2 linked regions of the Azospirillum brasilense genome follow. The main gene of each other region encodes a partner of the protein of the gene in region 2 in a complex. Links are inferred from orthologs where the notes say so. Each region holds a gene or a part of one and is shown on either strand. Other genes may lie near its edges.

Evidence for each region.
Region 1: the proteins of H1Q64_RS07640 (region 2) and uvrB are in contact, whole or in part, in a crystal structure (PDB 7EGT), measured with the Thermus thermophilus proteins. The link is inferred for Azospirillum brasilense from one-to-one orthologs. Residues at the interface, in WP_096412145.1 of Thermus thermophilus: His654, Arg656, Phe657, Gln666, Asp668, Glu669, Lys680, Arg681, Leu682, Ser683, Lys685, Tyr686, Ala687; in WP_096411307.1 of Thermus thermophilus: Glu23, Leu25, Arg26, Asp27, Gly28, Glu29, Arg30, Phe31, Arg55, Glu326, Asp327, Phe328, Glu379, Ser382, Gln383, His398, Gly400, Arg401.

Annotation. Positions count from the first base shown.
Region 1 is NZ_CP059450.1:62,944-71,421, reverse strand. What follows is about bases 2,340-5,330. They hold uvrB (excinuclease ABC subunit UvrB), read right to left. Parts: upstream 4,909-5,330; coding sequence 2,770-4,908; downstream 2,340-2,769. Other genes in these bases: H1Q64_RS13705 (hypothetical protein), read left to right, coding at 5,246-5,330; H1Q64_RS13715 (neuropeptide-like protein 29), read right to left, coding at 2,403-2,669. In the rest of the region: H1Q64_RS13725 (MFS transporter), read right to left, coding at 1-917; H1Q64_RS13720 (DUF2336 domain-containing protein), read right to left, coding at 1,138-2,253; more of H1Q64_RS13705, read left to right, coding at 5,331-7,393; H1Q64_RS13700 (branched-chain amino acid aminotransferase), read right to left, coding at 7,488-8,360. UniProt on the Escherichia coli protein: The UvrABC repair system catalyzes the recognition and processing of DNA lesions. A damage recognition complex composed of 2 UvrA and 2 UvrB subunits scans DNA for abnormalities.
Region 2 is NZ_CP059449.1:1,605,341-1,613,890, reverse strand. Bases 3,252-6,314 are described here. They hold H1Q64_RS07640 (ATP-dependent helicase), read right to left. Parts: upstream 5,928-6,314; coding sequence 3,576-5,927; downstream 3,252-3,575. Other genes in these bases: H1Q64_RS07645 (hypothetical protein), read right to left, coding at 3,252-3,439. In the rest of the region: H1Q64_RS07655 (50S ribosomal protein L11 methyltransferase), read right to left, coding at 1-788; H1Q64_RS07650 (PDZ domain-containing protein), read left to right, coding at 1,082-2,203; more of H1Q64_RS07645, read right to left, coding at 2,243-3,251; H1Q64_RS07635 (LuxR C-terminal-related transcriptional regulator), read left to right, coding at 6,490-7,179; H1Q64_RS07630 (LuxR C-terminal-related transcriptional regulator), read left to right, coding at 7,427-8,089; H1Q64_RS07625 (alpha/beta fold hydrolase), read right to left, coding at 8,119-8,550. UniProt on the Escherichia coli protein: A helicase with DNA-dependent ATPase activity. Unwinds DNA duplexes with 3'-5' polarity. Translocates on single-stranded DNA with 3'-5' polarity. Initiates unwinding more efficiently from a nicked substrate than double-stranded DNA.

The sequences.
Region 1 (8,478 bases), on a different replicon or contig from region 2:
ATCGGCTTGCGGCCCAGACGGTCCGCCGTCCGTCCCACCAGGATGGCGATGGGAAGCATGACGAGCTGGGCGGCGATGATGCAGGACGACATCATGACCGTCGCCCATTCCGGGTGCGCCGCGGCCAGCTTCTGCCCGACCAGCGGCAGCAGGGGGGCGTTGGCGAAATGGAACAGCAAGGCGCAACTGCCGAAGATCAGCAACGGCCGGCAATGGACCAGGATGCCCATGCCGGAAACCTTCTCCCCGTCGGCCGCTCCGCCTTCCGACCCGCCGCCCGCCGGCGCCTCCACCCCGCGGGCGCGGCGCTGGTCGATGGCGGAGGCCGGGATCGACAGGACGGCGATTGATGACAGGACCGCGAACACCGGCACCAGCAGAAAGACCGCCTGCTGGGAGAACAGCCAGCTGACCAGCCCGACGAGCGCCGCCACGCCGACGTTGCCCGCATGGTCGAAAGCGGCGTTGCGCCCCATCCGCCGGGCGAGCATGCGCTGCGGGACGAGGCCGAGGGTCAGGGCCGCCACCGCCGGACCGAACACGTCCCCGACCACCGCGATCAACGTGTTCGCGATCAGGACCGGCCAGAAGTTGGGGAACAGGTAGATGCACAGCGCCCCCGCGCCGAGCACGGCCAGCGCCAGGACGATAGCCTCGCGCTTGCGGTGGGTGGAGTCGATGGCCGCCCCGATGGGCGTCTGCACGGCAAGCCCGAGCCAGCCAGCCAGACTGGTCACCAGCCCGACCTCCGACTGGCTCCAATGCTGCTGGGTCACCAGAAAGACGTTGAGATAAGGGCCGAGCGCCCCGCGCACGTCCGCCAGCAGGAAGTTCACGGCGTCCAGCGACGCCGGCCGGAAGCCGTGACCGGGTTCATCCGGAACCACCGCCTCCCGTCCCTTGCTCTCATCGGGCAACCGCGCTCTCCCTTCCAAGGTTCTGGCAGGAAAGACCGCGGCCAGACGCAAAGGTCAGGAACAGCGGGCATCAAAAAATGGCACCGTGAGGCAGGCTGCTCAAGGTGATCGTGAGGGCGTGCTCAGATCACGTCAAAGCCTTATCAAATGATGAGTTGCCAACTCCGTTTGATACCGCAACCGAAAACTGCAGACCGAGCAATTTTCGAAGGCTTCAGCGTTATCTCGTTTCCTCGCGCATGAGGTCGCCCAGCTTGTCGAGCAGGTAATCCAAATCCTCCGCCGCCAGATCCTCGTACTGGGTCAGGATGCGCTCGATCACCCGACGGCGGTGGCGTTCGATGTCGTGCGCCTCGCCGTCGTAGGGGGTCTCCTTCAGCACGTCCAAAGCGATCCGGCAGGCGGGCAGCAGGGCCGGCGGCTGCTTGGCCTTGTCGTAGATGGACTTCAGACCCAGCCGCCCAGCGTCGTGGATCAGCAGACGGGCGTTGGTCAGCGGCACGTTGGCCAGATGGGACAGGGCCGTCTCGAAGAAGGCGCTGTCGCCCATGCACAGCGCCCGCACCAACAGCGATGGGGTCAGGCGGCCGCTGCGCGATAGTTGCGCGACCAGCCGCTCCAGCGCGCCCTCGTCGCTTTCCCCGGAGAAGAGGGCGACCGTGGCGCGTTCGCGGCTTTGCAGGATCAGGTCGGCGGCGACCTTGGCCGGGAGGTCGTGGTTGGCCACCAAATGCTGTTGCAGCTTTTCCGACACCACGGCGACCAGCCGCTCGGCGATGGTGATCGGCAGGCGGGCGCGCTGGACCAGCGGTTCCTGCACGGTTTCGCTGTCGGCGAAGCGTTCGATGACACGGCCGAGCGTGCGCTCACCGAGATCCGCGCTCTCGTTGGCGACTAGTACTGCCACAGCCCCTTCCGACGCGGTGTCGATCAGCGCGTCGGCGACGCTGGCCGACAGGGCCGGACGCTGCGCGATGGCGGTGTGCTTGGCGTCGGTGCCAGTCCGCACCAGTTCGACGAGATCGGCGTCGGTCAGCACCGTGGAGACACTGAGCACCGGGATCGCCACGGCCTCCACGTCGCGGGCCAGCATCAGCGCGACGTCGCGCGGCAGCGCCGGGTTGGCCTTCAGGTTCTCGGCCAACGACTGGCGCACGCGCACCACGGCGTCGCGCGCCATGAAGCGGATGATGTCCTCGGCGAGCCGACGCTCGCCGTCCGTCAAGGTGGCCGCGGAGAATTGCTTGGCAACCTTGACCGCCAGTTCGGAGCGGCTGTTCGGCGACGGGTCCGACAGCAGTCTGGACACGTCGTCCTTGGTGAGTTGGTCGCTCATGGGTCCCGGACCCTTTCCTGCCCTGCGTCGCCTCCCGCGCTTCGGATTCGTGCATCAGCGGGAGCGAATGTATTCAGGTCATGATCGGACCAAAGCATTGAGCCTTTGTTAACGACGATTTCAGGGAGCGGGCCGGTCCCGGCCGCCTCCTACCAGCCGCCGTGACGGTGCCCGCCGTGCCGTTGATGGTGACGGGGGCCGCCATGGTGACCGCCGCGATGGCCGCCGTAGTAGGGGCGGCCATACACCACGGGCGGCGGCCCGTAATGGCGGTACAGCGGGCGCTCGTAATAGCCGTACCCATAGGAACGGTGTCCATAGCCATAGACGGGTCCGGGTGTCCCGGCGGCGACGTAGCAGCCGGACAGGAGAAGGGCGGCGAAGGACAGAAGGGACAGCGAGCGGAGCGTCGTCATTGGCGTTCCTGTGCCAGGGGTCGCGGCCCGGCGGGCGGGCCGTACTGACAGGATGAACGCCTGCGACGGGGATATTATTCCGGAGGTGGCGCCGTCCCGGTCAGCGCCGTCCCCGGCGCCCCTGCTTCTTCGGCGCGCCCTCGGGAATGCCGCGGCCTTGGCGGGCGGAGCTGATGCCGATGCTGCCCGGCTGCTCCAGCCCAAGGTCCATCGCCTCCAGCCGGCGGAGTTCATCGCGCAGGCGGGCGGCCTCTTCGAATTCCAGGTCGGCGGCGGCGGCCTTCATGCGCTTCTCCATGTCGGCCATCACGGATTTCAGGTTGTGGCCGACCAGTTCCGACGCGTTCAGGCCGGTCTTCACAGTGACGTGGTCGCCGCGCTCGTAGACGCTCTCCAGGATGTCGCCGATGGCCTTCTTCACGGATTCCGGCGTGATGCCGTGCTCCAGATTGTACGCCCGCTGCCTCTCGCGGCGGCGCGCCGTCTCGTCGATGGCGTACTGCATGCTGCCGGTGATCCTGTCGGCGTAGAGGATCGCCCGCCCCTCGATGTTGCGGGCGGCGCGGCCGATCGTCTGGATCAGCGAGGTCTTGGAGCGCAGATAGCCCTCCTTGTCGGCGTCCAGGATGGCGACCAGCGAGCATTCGGGGATGTCCAGCCCCTCGCGCAGCAGGTTGATGCCGACCAGCACGTCGTAGGCGCCGAGCCGCAGGTCGCGGATGATCTCGATGCGCTCCAGAGTCTCCACGTCGGAGTGGATGTAGCGCACGCGCAGCCCCGCCTCGTGCATATACTCGGTCAACGCCTCGGCCATTTTCTTGGTGAGGGTGGTGACCAGCACGCGGTTGCCCTTCGCCACCACCTCCTTGCACTCGTGGATCAGGTCGTCCACCTGCGTCTCGGTGGGACGGATGATCACCTCCGGGTCGATCAGGCCGGTCGGGCGGACCACCTGCTCGGCGAAGACGCCACCGGTGCGCTCCATCTCCCACGGGCCGGGGGTGGCGGAGACGAAGACCGTCTGCGGGCGCATGCCCTCCCACTCCTCGAACTTCAGCGGGCGGTTGTCCATGGCGCTGGGCAGGCGGAAGCCGTATTCGGACAGCGTCTCCTTGCGCATGCGGTCGCCGCGGTACATGCCGCCGATCTGCGGCACCATGACGTGGCTTTCGTCCACGATCAGCAGCGCGTCGCCCGGCAGATACTCGAACAGCGTCGGCGGCGGCTCGCCCGCCGCGCGGCCGGTCAGGTAGCGGGAATAGTTCTCGATGCCGGCGCAGGCGCCGGTGGCCGCCATCATCTCGATGTCGAAGGTCGTGCGCTGCTCCAGCCGCTGCGCCTCCAGCAGCTTGCCCTGGGCGTTGAACTCCTCCAGTCGAAGCTTCAACTCGCGCTTGATCTGCTCGATGGCCTGATTGAGCGTCGGCTTGGGCGTCACATAGTGGCTGTTGGGATAGATGCGCACGGCCTCCAGCGAGGCGATCTTCTCACCGGTCAGCGGATCGATCTCGTGGATGCCCTCGATCTCGTCGCCGAACAGCGAGATGCGCCAGGCGCGGTCCTCCATGTGGGCGGGGAACAGCTCCACGGTGTCGCCGCGCACCCGGAACAGGCCGCGCCCGAAGGCCGCGTCGTTGCGCTTGTACTGAAGCTCGGTCAGCTTGCGCAGCAGGTCGGGCTGGGCGACCACCTGACCCTTGCGCAGATCGACGGTCATCTCCGAATAGGTCTCGACGGAGCCGATACCGTAGATGCAGGACACCGACGCCACGATGATGACGTCGTCGCGCTCCAGCAGCGCCCGCGTCGCCGAGTGGCGCATGCGGTCGATCTGCTCGTTGATCGAGGATTCCTTCTCGATGAAGGTATCGGTGCGCGGAACGTAGGCTTCCGGCTGGTAGTAGTCGTAGTAGGAGACGAAGTATTCCACCGCGTTGTTCGGGAAGAAGGACTTCATCTCTCCGTAGAGCTGCGCCGCCAGCGTCTTGTTCGGGGCGAGCACCAGGGTGGGGCGCTGGACGTGCTGGATGACGTGCGCCATGGTGAAGGTCTTGCCGGACCCGGTGACGCCGAGCAGCACCTGATCCTTCTCGCCGGCGCGCAGCCCCTCGGTCAGTTCCCCGATGGCGCGCGGCTGGTCGCCGGAGGGTTTGAACTCCGACACCAGTTCGAACTTCTTGCCCGCCTCCAGCTTGGGCAGGGACTTCTGCGGGAGGGCGGTCAGGACGGGATGGGACATGGGGAGCAGGGTCCGGGCAGGGTACGGAACGGGAACCGATTATATGGCGCGAGTACCCTCCCCTGTCGAGCGTGGGCTTATCGGACAGACGATAGCGCGGCGACGCAAGACCGGCCTGGCCAGCGCCCCTCTCAACGGCAGGCGCCCTTGCAGAAGCCGAGCAGAACCTCATTTTTGCGCGCCTCACGCTTTGCACCCTCAAGGCATTCCTAAGTATGCTCTTATTGAAAGCGATAGCGAGTGTACTAATAGCAAATACTCATAGATTTAATTAAGCCATATGCGATACTCATTTTTGCTATTCAAAAAGACACTGCATACATAAGGATGGCTGACCATGACAAACGCCCCAACTGAACTCAATTCACCGTTAGGGTTTCGCTTAACACGAAAATTCCAACGCTCTCTATCTTACGTTTGGTTTCTAGTTCTTCGAGCTCATTTGGAGCAATCGCCGATTATCCAGCGATATTGCCTGATGACAGTTGCGTCAATGATTGGATTTGCCTCATTTTTTACAACAAGGAATGGAATCCATTATTTTGTTGAAGATGTTAGACTGTTTCCGTCAAAAGGCTCTGCTAACTCTGAAATTCTGATCATTGCATTAAACAGTTTATTGGATTATATCGGGGGCATTTCAACTATAATAGCTTTTGCTGTTGAATCAATTCTTGTTGTTTCTGCTTGGAGTCTTGGCTCGTCCCAAAGTTTTCGTGATGTTAATAAGAGATTCTTATTTTCCTACATATTTTGCTTATCAATTTCATTGTTTTTCTCTATCGTGTTTCTGGTAAACGGAGCCATTAATAGTGACAACAATAGATTTTCTTCAATTGAATGGGCAAAGCTCTTTGAGGAGGCTCGGAGCATTTCTTCTGATTTCGTCAGCACAGGGAACAACGTAGCGGTGCCAGCGGAAACGGTAGGCCGCATAACGACCGTCCTGAATGCTACGTACGCCGTTGCCGACAGCGTTCAGAAGGCCACAGAACTGGCACGAGACGAACTCAACTCCCGCCTATCGGATACAGGCATCGAAAACGCGAACAGGCAAGCGCAACAGCGGATTAAAAATCAAATTGATGCAAGAAAATCTGAACTTTCTCATATAATAAGCGAGTCCGCCGATCTCGACAAAATCAAAAGCTCCGTCAATATTCTAAATATCCCCATCTTCAATCAAAGGGTATTTCCTTATTTTTTAAAAAAATCCGGAAAGAACGTACCTTTCCCGTCAGATAGCTCAACTCGGAACATCTACAGAAGAGAAGTCGAAAAGTTTCTATCAACCGATTATACAGACCTTAACGATAAAGCTTCTCTCATAAAGAAAGAAATAGCATCATTGGAAACGAGCGCAAGCACAGGAGCAACCGTCACAAAGACATCAATCTCAAATGCTGCGTTGTTCTTTGAAAAATATTTTGGATCTTTGGATGGATCTTCACTTGATGACTATCACGGTGTCGTAAAAAGTTTAAACGCAATAAACCATCATGACCAAAGCATCATGAACGAGGTAGGGAATATGAGAGACTCGCTGTGCCGGTACAGCGCGCATGGTATCACCATGCTGGAGAACCTCTCCGATCGTACACGATCGCATTTTTCCAACCAGCCTTTACTTGGAATTATACTTGATCTTGATAATTTTGAGAAGAAATCACAAGAAACATTGCGCTCTTCCTACGAAGACACCTGTGGCTCCGTACGGTCAAAATCCCATATTGATTCACCTGCACTTGACGCAGTCTCGATGGCCAAAGCCAAGCAAGACTTGCAAAGTCGCCTTTATCGTGCCTGTTCCTTAAACCCTGAGATCACCAAAAATTGGCGAGCCGATTTTGGTGTCTGCATTCAGGAGATCAAGAGCGCAATTGGCAACACGGCCGCGCTGGAGAATGCTGCGTTCGTGTCCAAACTGAACGACGTGACCAGTCGGGCCGACGATCTCGATTACATGCTGTCGCCAGACGCAAGCCCGATAACGCGGACCATTGGAGCTCTTTGGCACGCAATTCCTTCCGCTGACGTCGGGTTAATTATCTCGTCGCTGCTTGCCGCACTGCCGCTCGTGTGTGCATTAGCCCTAAAGAAGTTTACTGTTGCCCTGCAACTCGACAGCAAGTTCCTCCCGCCTTACGGGATAGAGGTGTCGTTGAGGTCCAGCTTAAAAGATCCCACTTCGTCAAAGGAATATGTAGAACTCCTAGAAAAATTACTCCGCACCCACCCGAATCTGGAAGGTATATCCGACGACGTTTTAAGGCACGCAGATATCCGGGAAGGCTTTACCGTCTCTCAAGACGTTGTCGATGCCAACTACTCGCTGTTTTGTACACTGGTCGCATCCGAGAATGCGACCGTCGGCGGCAACACGGTGGATGCTCAGAAAAGTATTATCCTTAAGCCCGCAATGGTGGCTTGGCTCCAGGAGCAATTGATGGCGGCGAAATTTACGAAAAAGTTTGAAAACACCTGATGCACGTACGCTGTTCGTGCAATCGCTTCAACAAAAGACCGAAAACCGCATGCGCCCTATTCCTCAGACCCGGGAACAGGGCGCATGTTGTTTGCTACGCTCTGACCAGCGCGTCGTAGTCCTTCACCAGCGTCTCGCAGACGCGGCCCGGCGTGAAGCGGTGCTCGCCGATCTGGCCCACCGGAGTCACTTCCGCGGCGGTGCCGGTCAGGAAGACCTCCTGGGTGTTCGCCAGTTCGTCGGGCTGGATGTGGCGCTCGATCACCTCGATGCCGCGGGCCTTGGCGAGGTCGATCACCGTGCGGCGGGTGATGCCGTCCAGGAAGCAGTCGGGCTTCGGGGTGTGGATCTTGCCGTCCATCACCAGGAACAGGTTCGCCCCGGTCGCCTCGGCCAGGTAACCGCGGTAGTCGAGCATCAGCGCGTCCTGGTAGCCCTCGGCCTCCGCCTCGTGCTTGGAGAGCGTGCAGATCATGTAGAGACCCGCCGCCTTCGACGCCGTCGGCGCCATGTCCGGGGCCGGGCGGCGCCAGCGCGACCAGGTCAGCTTGATGCCGGCCATCTTCGCCTCGGGGCTGAAATAGCTCGGCCACTGCCAGACGGCGATGGCGACGTGGATGCGGCTGGCCTGCGCCGCCACGCCCATCATCTCGCTGCCGCGCCACGCCACCGGGCGGACATAGGCGTCGGTGAAGCCCATCGCCTTCACCGTCTCGTTGGTCGCCGCGTCGATCTCCGCCACCGACCAGGGAAGTTCGAAGCCCAGGATGCGGGCCGAGGCGGCCAGACGCTCGCTGTGCTCGGTCAGCTTGAACACCGTGCCGTTGTAGACGCGCTCGCCTTCGAACACGCAGCTCGCATAGTGCAGGCCGTGCGACAGGACGTGCAGATTCGCGTCGCGCCACGGCACCAGCGCGCCGTCGTACCAGATCACGCCGTCGCGGTCGTCGAAGGGAAGGATGGACATGGCGGCTCCCACCTTGGTCTTTGGCCCGTTGTTCGGGACTTGGAATGGAATTGTCGAAAGCCGCGCTTGTTTCGCGGCCTTTGTTCGTTTATGTCTGGCTTATTGACCCATTTGTAAC
Region 2 (8,550 bases):
TTCAGCAGGCCGGCCAGAACGGCGACGCCGCCGCGCTGCAGGTGGCGCTTCAGTTTCGGCGCCATGCGGGCCAGCGGGCGGGCCAGGATGTTGGCGGTGATCAGGCGGTAGGGCTTGTGCTTGCCCACGATGGCGGTGTGGTAGCCGTCGCCGCCCTGCGAGCGGATGCGGGCCTTCACCCCGTTGAGCGCGGCATTGACGCGGGTGACGCGCACCGCCTCCGGGTCGATGTCCACGGCAGTGACCGGCACCCGCCAGCGCTTGGTCACCGCCAGCGCCAGGATGCCCGAGCCGCAGCCCATGTCGAGCGCCCCGCCCCGTCCGACACGCGGCAGGCTCATCCGGCGGGCCAGCCGGTCCAGCGCCATCAGACAGCCTTTGGTGGACCCATGCTCGCCCGTGCCGAAGGCGGTGGCGGCGTCGACCAGCAGCGGGATGCTGCCCGCCGGGACGATGCCCTCATGGTGGGAGCCGTGGACGAAGAAGCGCCCGGCCTGGATCGGCGGGAAGCCCTGGTAGCTGTGCGACACCCAGTCGATGAGAGGCAGTTCCTCGACAATCAGCTTGGGTTCGGGGATGCCCATGGCCTCGGCCAGCACGGCGACGCGGGCGTTCAGCCGCGGCTCGTCCGGCTGCCCGTAGACCGTCGCCTCGACCAGCCAGTCGCCGTGCTCCTCCAGCTCGAAGGTGGACACCGCGTCGGCATGATCGCCAATCGCCTCGGCGAACGCGGGGGCGTGGGCTTCGGGAATGACGAGCGCGATGCGCCAGAGCTTGGAGGAGGACATGGGGAAGGTCGCCGATGATGGGGTGGTCATTGTCTGGTGGGAGACTTAACCACAGAGACGCGGAGACACAAAGATTTCCTGCGGCCGGACGCACGGCTCCATCGCCGCACAGGGTTGCCGCAGCCGGGAACGGGTCGGCCGGGCTGGATCGACCGCCGCGTGCGGCGTTTTGGCCGACGCAAGCTCGGCACAGGCTTTCCGCCGCTTTTCTTACCACTTTTGAGCGGGCACACTGCACCTGGGGATAAGCGGACCGAGGGTTGCGCAAGAGCTACACGGGGGAGACGGGCTTGATGCAGCGCGTTTGCAAGGCGGCCAGGGCATGGATGGCGGCGCTGGTGGCGGTTTCGGGAGCGGCGACGGTGTCGGGCTGCGCGCTTGATCCGGTCGGGCTGGCGGTCGGGGCGGCAAGCTCGGTGTCCGGATCGGAGGCGTCGATGACGGCCGATGTCGCGTCCGCCTATCGGGGCACGGACTGCCCAACGCTGGAGGCGCTGCTGAAAGCCTACAACGACCCGTTGCCCACTCTGAGCGGCAGCGAACGCCAAGCGCAGATGATCCATATCACCGCGGTGCGACAGCTCATGGCGGAGCAGCGCTGCCCGGCGGCGGGCAGCGCTGCGGCGGCGGGTGCGGGCTCCGCTTCGGCGCCAACCGGCACCGCCGGACCCGGCACGGCCGGTCCCGCCGCGGCACCGGCGGCGGCGCGCGAACCGCAGGGGGCGATGGGTGCGGCCGTGAGCCCGTTGACCGCCCAGCTGGCGCAGACGGTGGGGCTGGAGGTGCCGCGCGGCCTGCTGGTGACGGCGCTGATGCCGGGCAAAGCGGCCGAACTGTCGGGCATCCGCGGGGGTGACGTGATCCTGGAGGTGCGCGGCGTTGCGGTGGACGATGCGGTGCAGATGCGCCGCGTGCTGGGCGCGGTGCCCAGCGGGCAGAGCGTGCTGGTGAAGCTGTGGCGCGCCCGCGAGTTGCGCGAGTTGATCGTCGGCCCCATCACCAGCACCACCCCGGCGCTGCCGCCGGGCGCGGCGTACGCCGATGCGCCGGTCCTGCCCGCGGCGCCGGTGCGGGAGCGCTTCTGCGTGGCCCAGGCGATCGGTTCGGGCCTGTTCGCGAGCGGGCTGCACTCGCCGCTGTTCACGGTGCGCAACGACGGCAGCGAGGCGGAAAGCGCCAAGCTGGCGACAGCCTTTTTGGAGGCGGCGCGGAAGGCTCAACCCGGATACTGGCTGGCGCCGCACCCGCGGCCGACCTGCACCCGGGACTCCAAGGTCTGCACATCGGCCAGCGCCGACTCCGACGTGCTGATGATTCTGTGCGAGACGGACCGCGAGACGGGTGCGGAGATCTACGAATCGCTGCGGCGGGACAAGCCGCTGACGGAACTGCCTTGGTCGCCGTCGGCGCCGTGAAGCGATGCCCGCTCCGATCCGGCCCTGCCGACACCCTGCTCACCGTCCCGACAGCCGGTCCGCGATGTCGTGCATCCCCTGCTCGCGCAGGATCGCCTGACGGTGGCGGATCAGGCGGCGGGCCAGCGCCTTCTCCACCTCGGCGCCGCCAAGCAGGCGCCCCTGCGGATCGCGCAGATGGGTGGCGAGGTGGTCGGCCAGCAGCGCCTCCTTCTTCGGGTCGCGGCGGTCGAGCGGCTGGGTGCCGTTCAGCGATTGCTGGATGCGCTCCAGCAGAACGGCGCGGCAGCACGGCGCACGCCCCTGGACGATCAGCGCGCCGATGTGAGCCAGCAGGGGGCTCACCGGCTCGCTCTTCGGCTGCGGGTCGCGGCCCAGGATCAGGTCGGCCAGAGCGCACAGCCCCAGAGCGAGGTTCGGCTGCGCGCCGAGAAGCTCCTTCACCAGTTCGGCGGAGCCCAGCGCATCGGCCATCACCCCGTCGAGCACAGCGAGGTGCCGCGGCTCCACGTCCGGCCCGATCAGGTCGAGCAGCATCTCCAGCTTGCCGGCCAGCGAATTGCGGTCGGCCAGATGGAGGGTGAGCTGGCTGAGGAAGGCGAAGTCGTGCCCCTCCTCTCCCACCGCGGCGGCAAGGACCCGGCTGGACCGGGACAGGTCGGCGGGATCGAAGGCCGGCAGGGCCTTGCGCTCGGCCTGGAAGTCGCGGGCGCGCGCCATCACGACGTCAGCGAAGGCCCGCAACTCGCGCGCCCGCGCCGGAACCGCGACGCCATGCCGGTCCGCGTGGTGGCGGGCCACCGCCTGGAGCGCCGCGCCCAGCAGAAGGCCCTGCTCGTCGAGCTTGCGCAGGTAGGTCCAGGAATGGAGGAGCTCGGTCGGGGTGATGCGGAACTTGTCGAGGAAGGGGCGCAGCAGCCGGCCGGTGACCACCCGCGACTCGAACCTGTAGAGATCGCCGGGGGCCGTGCAGAAGGGCGCGCCCTCCGCCGTGCCGCCCAGCGCCATGGGCTTGTCCTTCACCACCGGAACGGCCTTCTGGAAGATCACCGTCTCCAGCGACAGCCCGGCCAGCGAGCGGAACTTGATGGCCTTGACCTCCTCAACCCCGCTGACCGCCAGCCAACTGCGGGCGGAGGCCAAGGCCCGGCGCTCGTCGTCGTAGGTCCCCTCGATGGTCCAGCGCCCCTCGCGGCGGATCTGGACCTCGAACGCGGTGCTGCTCTTGCCGAACACTGGGCGGGTTCCGTGGCTGTGGGCGCGCTGTCTGGACCCCACCAGTAGCCGAACGCCGCCGCCGAACCTGTGACGACCGTCACCGCGAGGGGCCGCTGCGGCAATCGGTCACCCTGCCTTGGCCATCCCGCCTGGGTCAGCCCGCCTTCTCCGCTGGCACCACGAAGCTGTCCATCACCTTCTTGCTGCCGGCCTGATCGAAGTCGATCTCCAGCTTGTCCTGGTCGACCGCCGTGACGGTGCCGTAGCCGAATTTCTGGTGGAACACCCGCGCCCCCTTCGGGAAGGGCGCGTTCGGACGGGCGCGCGGGGCGACCTGATAGGAACCGCTGTCCAGCGTGATGGTCCGCGGCGACGGGGGCTGCTGCCGGCCTGCCGCCTGCTGGCCGGCGCGGAAGGCGGCGTAGCTCGACGAGTCGCGAAAGCTCCCTCCACCACCGAAGCCGCCGCCGAAGCCGTTGCCGGCGTTGCCGCCGGGGTAGAGGCCGCTCGCCGCCTCCGCCTCGACGTCGCCGCCGGGGATCTCCTCGACGAAGCGGGAGGGGATGGCGCTGACCCAGTTGCCGTAGAGCCGTCGGTTGGCGGCGTGGCTGATGTAGGCCCGCTTGCGCGCCCGGGTCAGCCCGACATAAGCGAGGCGGCGCTCCTCCTCCAGCCCGGCGATGCCGGTCTCGTCCAGCGCACGCTGGTTGGGAAACACGCCCTCCTCCCAGCCGGGCAGGAAGACCATGTCGAACTCCAGCCCCTTGGCGCCGTGCAGGGTCATCACCGTGACCTGATCGACGCCGGCGGCCTCGGCGTTCTCCATGACCAGGGCGACATGCTCCAGGAAGCCCGACAGGTTCTCGAACTCCGCCATGGCGGTGATGAGTTCCTTCAGGTTCTCCAGCCGGCCCGGCGCCTCGGGCGTCTTGTCCTCCTGCCACATGCGGGTGTAGCCGGACTCGTCCAGCACCATGCGCGCCAGTTCGGTGTGCGGCATGGTCGCCGACAGGGTGCGCCAGCGGAAGAAGTCCTGAAGCAGGTTGCGCATCACGCCACGCACCTTGGGCTTCAGCTCGTCCGTCTCGGTCAGCGCCCAACCCGCCTCGGTCAGCGGCATCCCGCGCGAACGCGCCGCCTGATAGAGGCATTGCAGGGCCGCCGGGCCGACGCCGCGCTTGGGCACGTTGACGATGCGCTCGAAGGCGAGATCGTCGTCAGGGGAGTTGACGACGCGCAGATAGGCCATCGCGTCGCGGATCTCCTGCCGCTCGTAGAAGCGCGGGCCGCCGATCACCCGGTAGGGCAGGCCCAGCGTGATGAAGCGTTCTTCGAACTCGCGGGTCTGGAAGCCGGCGCGGACCAGCACGGCGATCTGGGCGAGCGAGACGCCCTGGCGCTGCAGCGCCTCGATCTCGTCGCCGACCCAGCGGGCCTCCTCCTCGCCGTCCCAGACGCCGCGCACGCGCACCGGCTCGCCACCGTCGGCCTGGGTCCACAGCGTCTTGCCGAGCCGCCCCTTGTTGTTGGCGATCAGGCCGGAGGCCGCGGACAGAATGTGCCCGGTGGAGCGGTAGTTCTGCTCCAGCTTGACCACCGTGGCGCCGGGGAAGTCGGCCTCGAAGCGCAGGATGTTGCCGATCTCGGCGCCGCGCCAGGCATAGATCGACTGGTCCTCGTCGCCGACGCAGCAGATGTTCTTGTGGGCCTGCGAAAGGATGCGCAGCCACAGATACTGGGCGACGTTGGTGTCCTGATACTCGTCGACCAGGATGTACTTGAACTTGCGGTGGTATTCCGCCAGCACGTCCGGGTGCTTCTGGAACAGCGTGATGTTGTGCAGCAGGAGGTCGCCGAAGTCGCAGGCGTTCAGCGTGCGCAGCCGCTCCTGGTACGCGCGGTAGAGCGCCACCACGCGCCCGCCGGCCACGTCGCCGCCATCGCCCTCGTTCAGCCGGTCCGGGGTCAGGCCGCGGTCCTTCCAGCGCTCGATCACGCCCAGCACCTGCCGCGCCGGCCACTTCTTGGAATCGACGTTCGCCGCCTCCAGAAGCTGCTTGATCAGGCGGATCTGGTCGTCGGTGTCGAGGATGGTGAAGTTGGACTTCAGCCCCACCAGCTCGGCGTGGCGGCGCAGGATGCGCGCGGCCAGCGCATGGAAGGTGCCCAGCCACCAGCCCTCCGGCTCGATCCCCACCAGATGGGCGACGCGCTCCCGCATTTCGCGGGCGGCCTTGTTGGTGAAGGTCACCGCCAGGATCTGGAAGGCGGCGGCGCGGCGCGTCATCAGCAAATGGGCCAGCCGGGTGGTCAGAACGCGCGTCTTGCCCGTGCCGGCGCCGGCCAGCACCAGAACCGGGCCGTCCATGGCCTCGACCGCCTCGCGCTGCACGGGATTCAGCCCGTCCAGATAGGCGAAACGCTGCGCCGGCGCGGGGGCCGGGGCGCCCGCTTGGCTGAGGGGATCATGGCCCAGCGGATCGTCGTAGGCGTAGGGATCGGACATGCGGCACCGGAGTTCCTGGGTGGGCTCTCCCGCGGTCGGGAGACGCCCTTCATCGAATGAGGACACCGTATATAGCACGCCCCCCGGCGCATCGAACCCCTTCCCTTGACGGAACGGCCGGGACGCTCCGCCAATGGGCATGGAACTAGGCCCATGGGCCAGGATGAACTCTGCCCGCACTATGTCCGACACCATAGCGCTTGTCTTATCACAATCGCTCGAAGTCACATCGACCATAGGATCCCAAGAATCATCCACAGTCACAGACAAATCACAGGCTGAACCGAATTCAGGACCGATTGATTATTCCAGGTGAGACATTCGTGAACGGTTCGTTGGACGGTTTGTCTTATTTCGGCTTAGGGCATATGCCCATTGCGAGACATAATTTTTCCTTTGGGGAAATTTTCTGTTCCGCAAATCCGGGGTAAGGTCCAATCAGATCGTGGCACCCCGGAACCAAACGGACAGCCGCGGAGAGCGGCCCTCCCCCCGGACCGGATGTCCACGGAGGCGCCAGACGAACGACCAAATTGAAACAAACAGAGGGCGGGTAGGAACAATGGACCCCGTGAACGTTTTCCTGATCGACGCGAACAAGCTCTTCCGCGAAGGCATGAAGCGTCTGTTCGAGAACACGCCCTTCAAGGTGATGGGCGAGGCCGGCACCCTGCGCGAGGGCGTCCCCGCGGTCGAGGCCGCGGGCACCCAGCCCGACTTGGTCCTCATCGACCTCGTCAACGGCGGCGAGGATGAGGCCGACCAGCTCCGCGCCCTGCGCGACGGCCACCCCGGCATCCGTGTCGTCATCCTGACCACCGACCTGTGCACACGCCGCCTGTCCGGCGCGCTCGGCGCCGGCGCCCACGGCTACCTGATGAAGGACATCGCCTGCGAAGCGCTGATGCAGTCGCTGAAGCTGGTGATGATGGGCGAGAAGGTGTTCCCGACCCATCTGGCCGAGCTGCTGATCAACGGCCGCAGCGAAGAGCTGGCGACCGAGGTCCCGGCCCGCCGCAAGGGCCTGTCCCAGCGCGAGATCCAGATCCTGCGCTGCCTGCTGAACGGCAACTCCAACAAGATGATCGCCAACCACCTCCACATCACGGAGGCCACGGTGAAGGTCCATCTGAAGAGCCTGCTGCGCAAGATCAACGCCTCCAACCGCACCCAGGCGGCGATCTGGGCGCTGAACAACGGCATCGGCGACCAGCCGGCGGAAGCCGCCGGGGTCAGCGCCAACGTGGTCTGATCCATCGTCTTGCGGTTCTGCCTTCCCGGCATCCACAGCGCCGGCCGCGCCATCCCGCGGCCGGCGCTGTCGCATCCGGAGCACCCGCTTTGGGTGCGACGACACGCCATAAGTGGTGCGCCATAGGACCAAAGGCCCTCTTCCGCCTCGAAATGATGATGGCTATTTCGGCAATACGCTCCGAATTTGTTTGGATCGCAGCCCCGACACGATGAGCATCATGGAATACAGCGCGGAAAAGCCGACCCTGAACGTTCTGCTTGCCGACGATCACCTGCTGTTCCGGGACGGGCTGCGGCGTCTGCTCGCCCAGTCGGACGACAGCATGGTGTTTCACGAGGCCGGGACGTTCGACGACGTCCGCCGCCTGTGCGACGGCGCCATCGCCTTCGACCTGATCCTCCTGGATCTCGGCATGCCGGGGTGGAACGGCTTCTCGCTGCTCGGCGAGATCCACCAGCGGCTTCCCAAGGCGCTTCTGGTCGTGGTGTCGGGGTCGGAGAAGCGGTCGGACCTGCTGGCCGCGCTGGAAAACGGCGCCGCCGGCTTCATCCCGAAGTCGAGCAGCGCGAAGGTGATGATGGGTGCCCTGCAGCTGGTGCTGGCCGGCGGCGTCTATCTGCCGGAACAGGCGATCCGCGGCGACCGGATGGCCGACAGCGCGCCGCACGCCGGCAACGGTGCGGGGGACGCCGGTCCGCTGGGCTCCCTGGCCGACGGGGCGGGCGACCAGCTGACCCCGCGCCAGCGCGACGTGCTGAACCGCCTGCGCGACGGCAAGTCCAACAAGCAGATCGCGCACGAGCTGGGCCTGACCGAAGGCACGGTGAAGGTGCATGTGACGGCGATCCTGCGCCAGCTCGGCGTGCGCAATCGGACCCAGGCGGCGATCACCGCGAACGGTCTCTGACCGGACGCCCTTTTCCGTGCCTGCTCCGCTCAGGCCCCTCCCCGCTCCACCGAAGCGACCAGCGCGGCCAGAGCGCCGCGGATGGGTGCTTCGTGCTTGGCGGGCAGAACCTGCTGACCGGGAACGGTCACCACCGTCAGGTTGCGGCAACCGGTCAAGCGCTGCTCCAGAAAGGACGCGCCCGCAAAGCCGTCCGGCACGTCCTTCCCCTGCACCAATGTGACCGGCACACGGACCGCGTCGAGCGCGGGCGCCATGGCCTGAAGCTCCGCCGCGCTGTCGCGGACGACCGGTGGCAGGATGCGGGCGGCGATGCGGCGGAACACGCCCGGCCGGGCCGTCTCCTCGGTCATCGGGTCGATCAGCAGAAGGCCGCCGATCAGTTCCGGAAATTCCAGCACGGCCCGCAGCGCCACCGGCACGCCGTTGCCGCAACCGATCAGCAGCGGCTTGCGCGAACG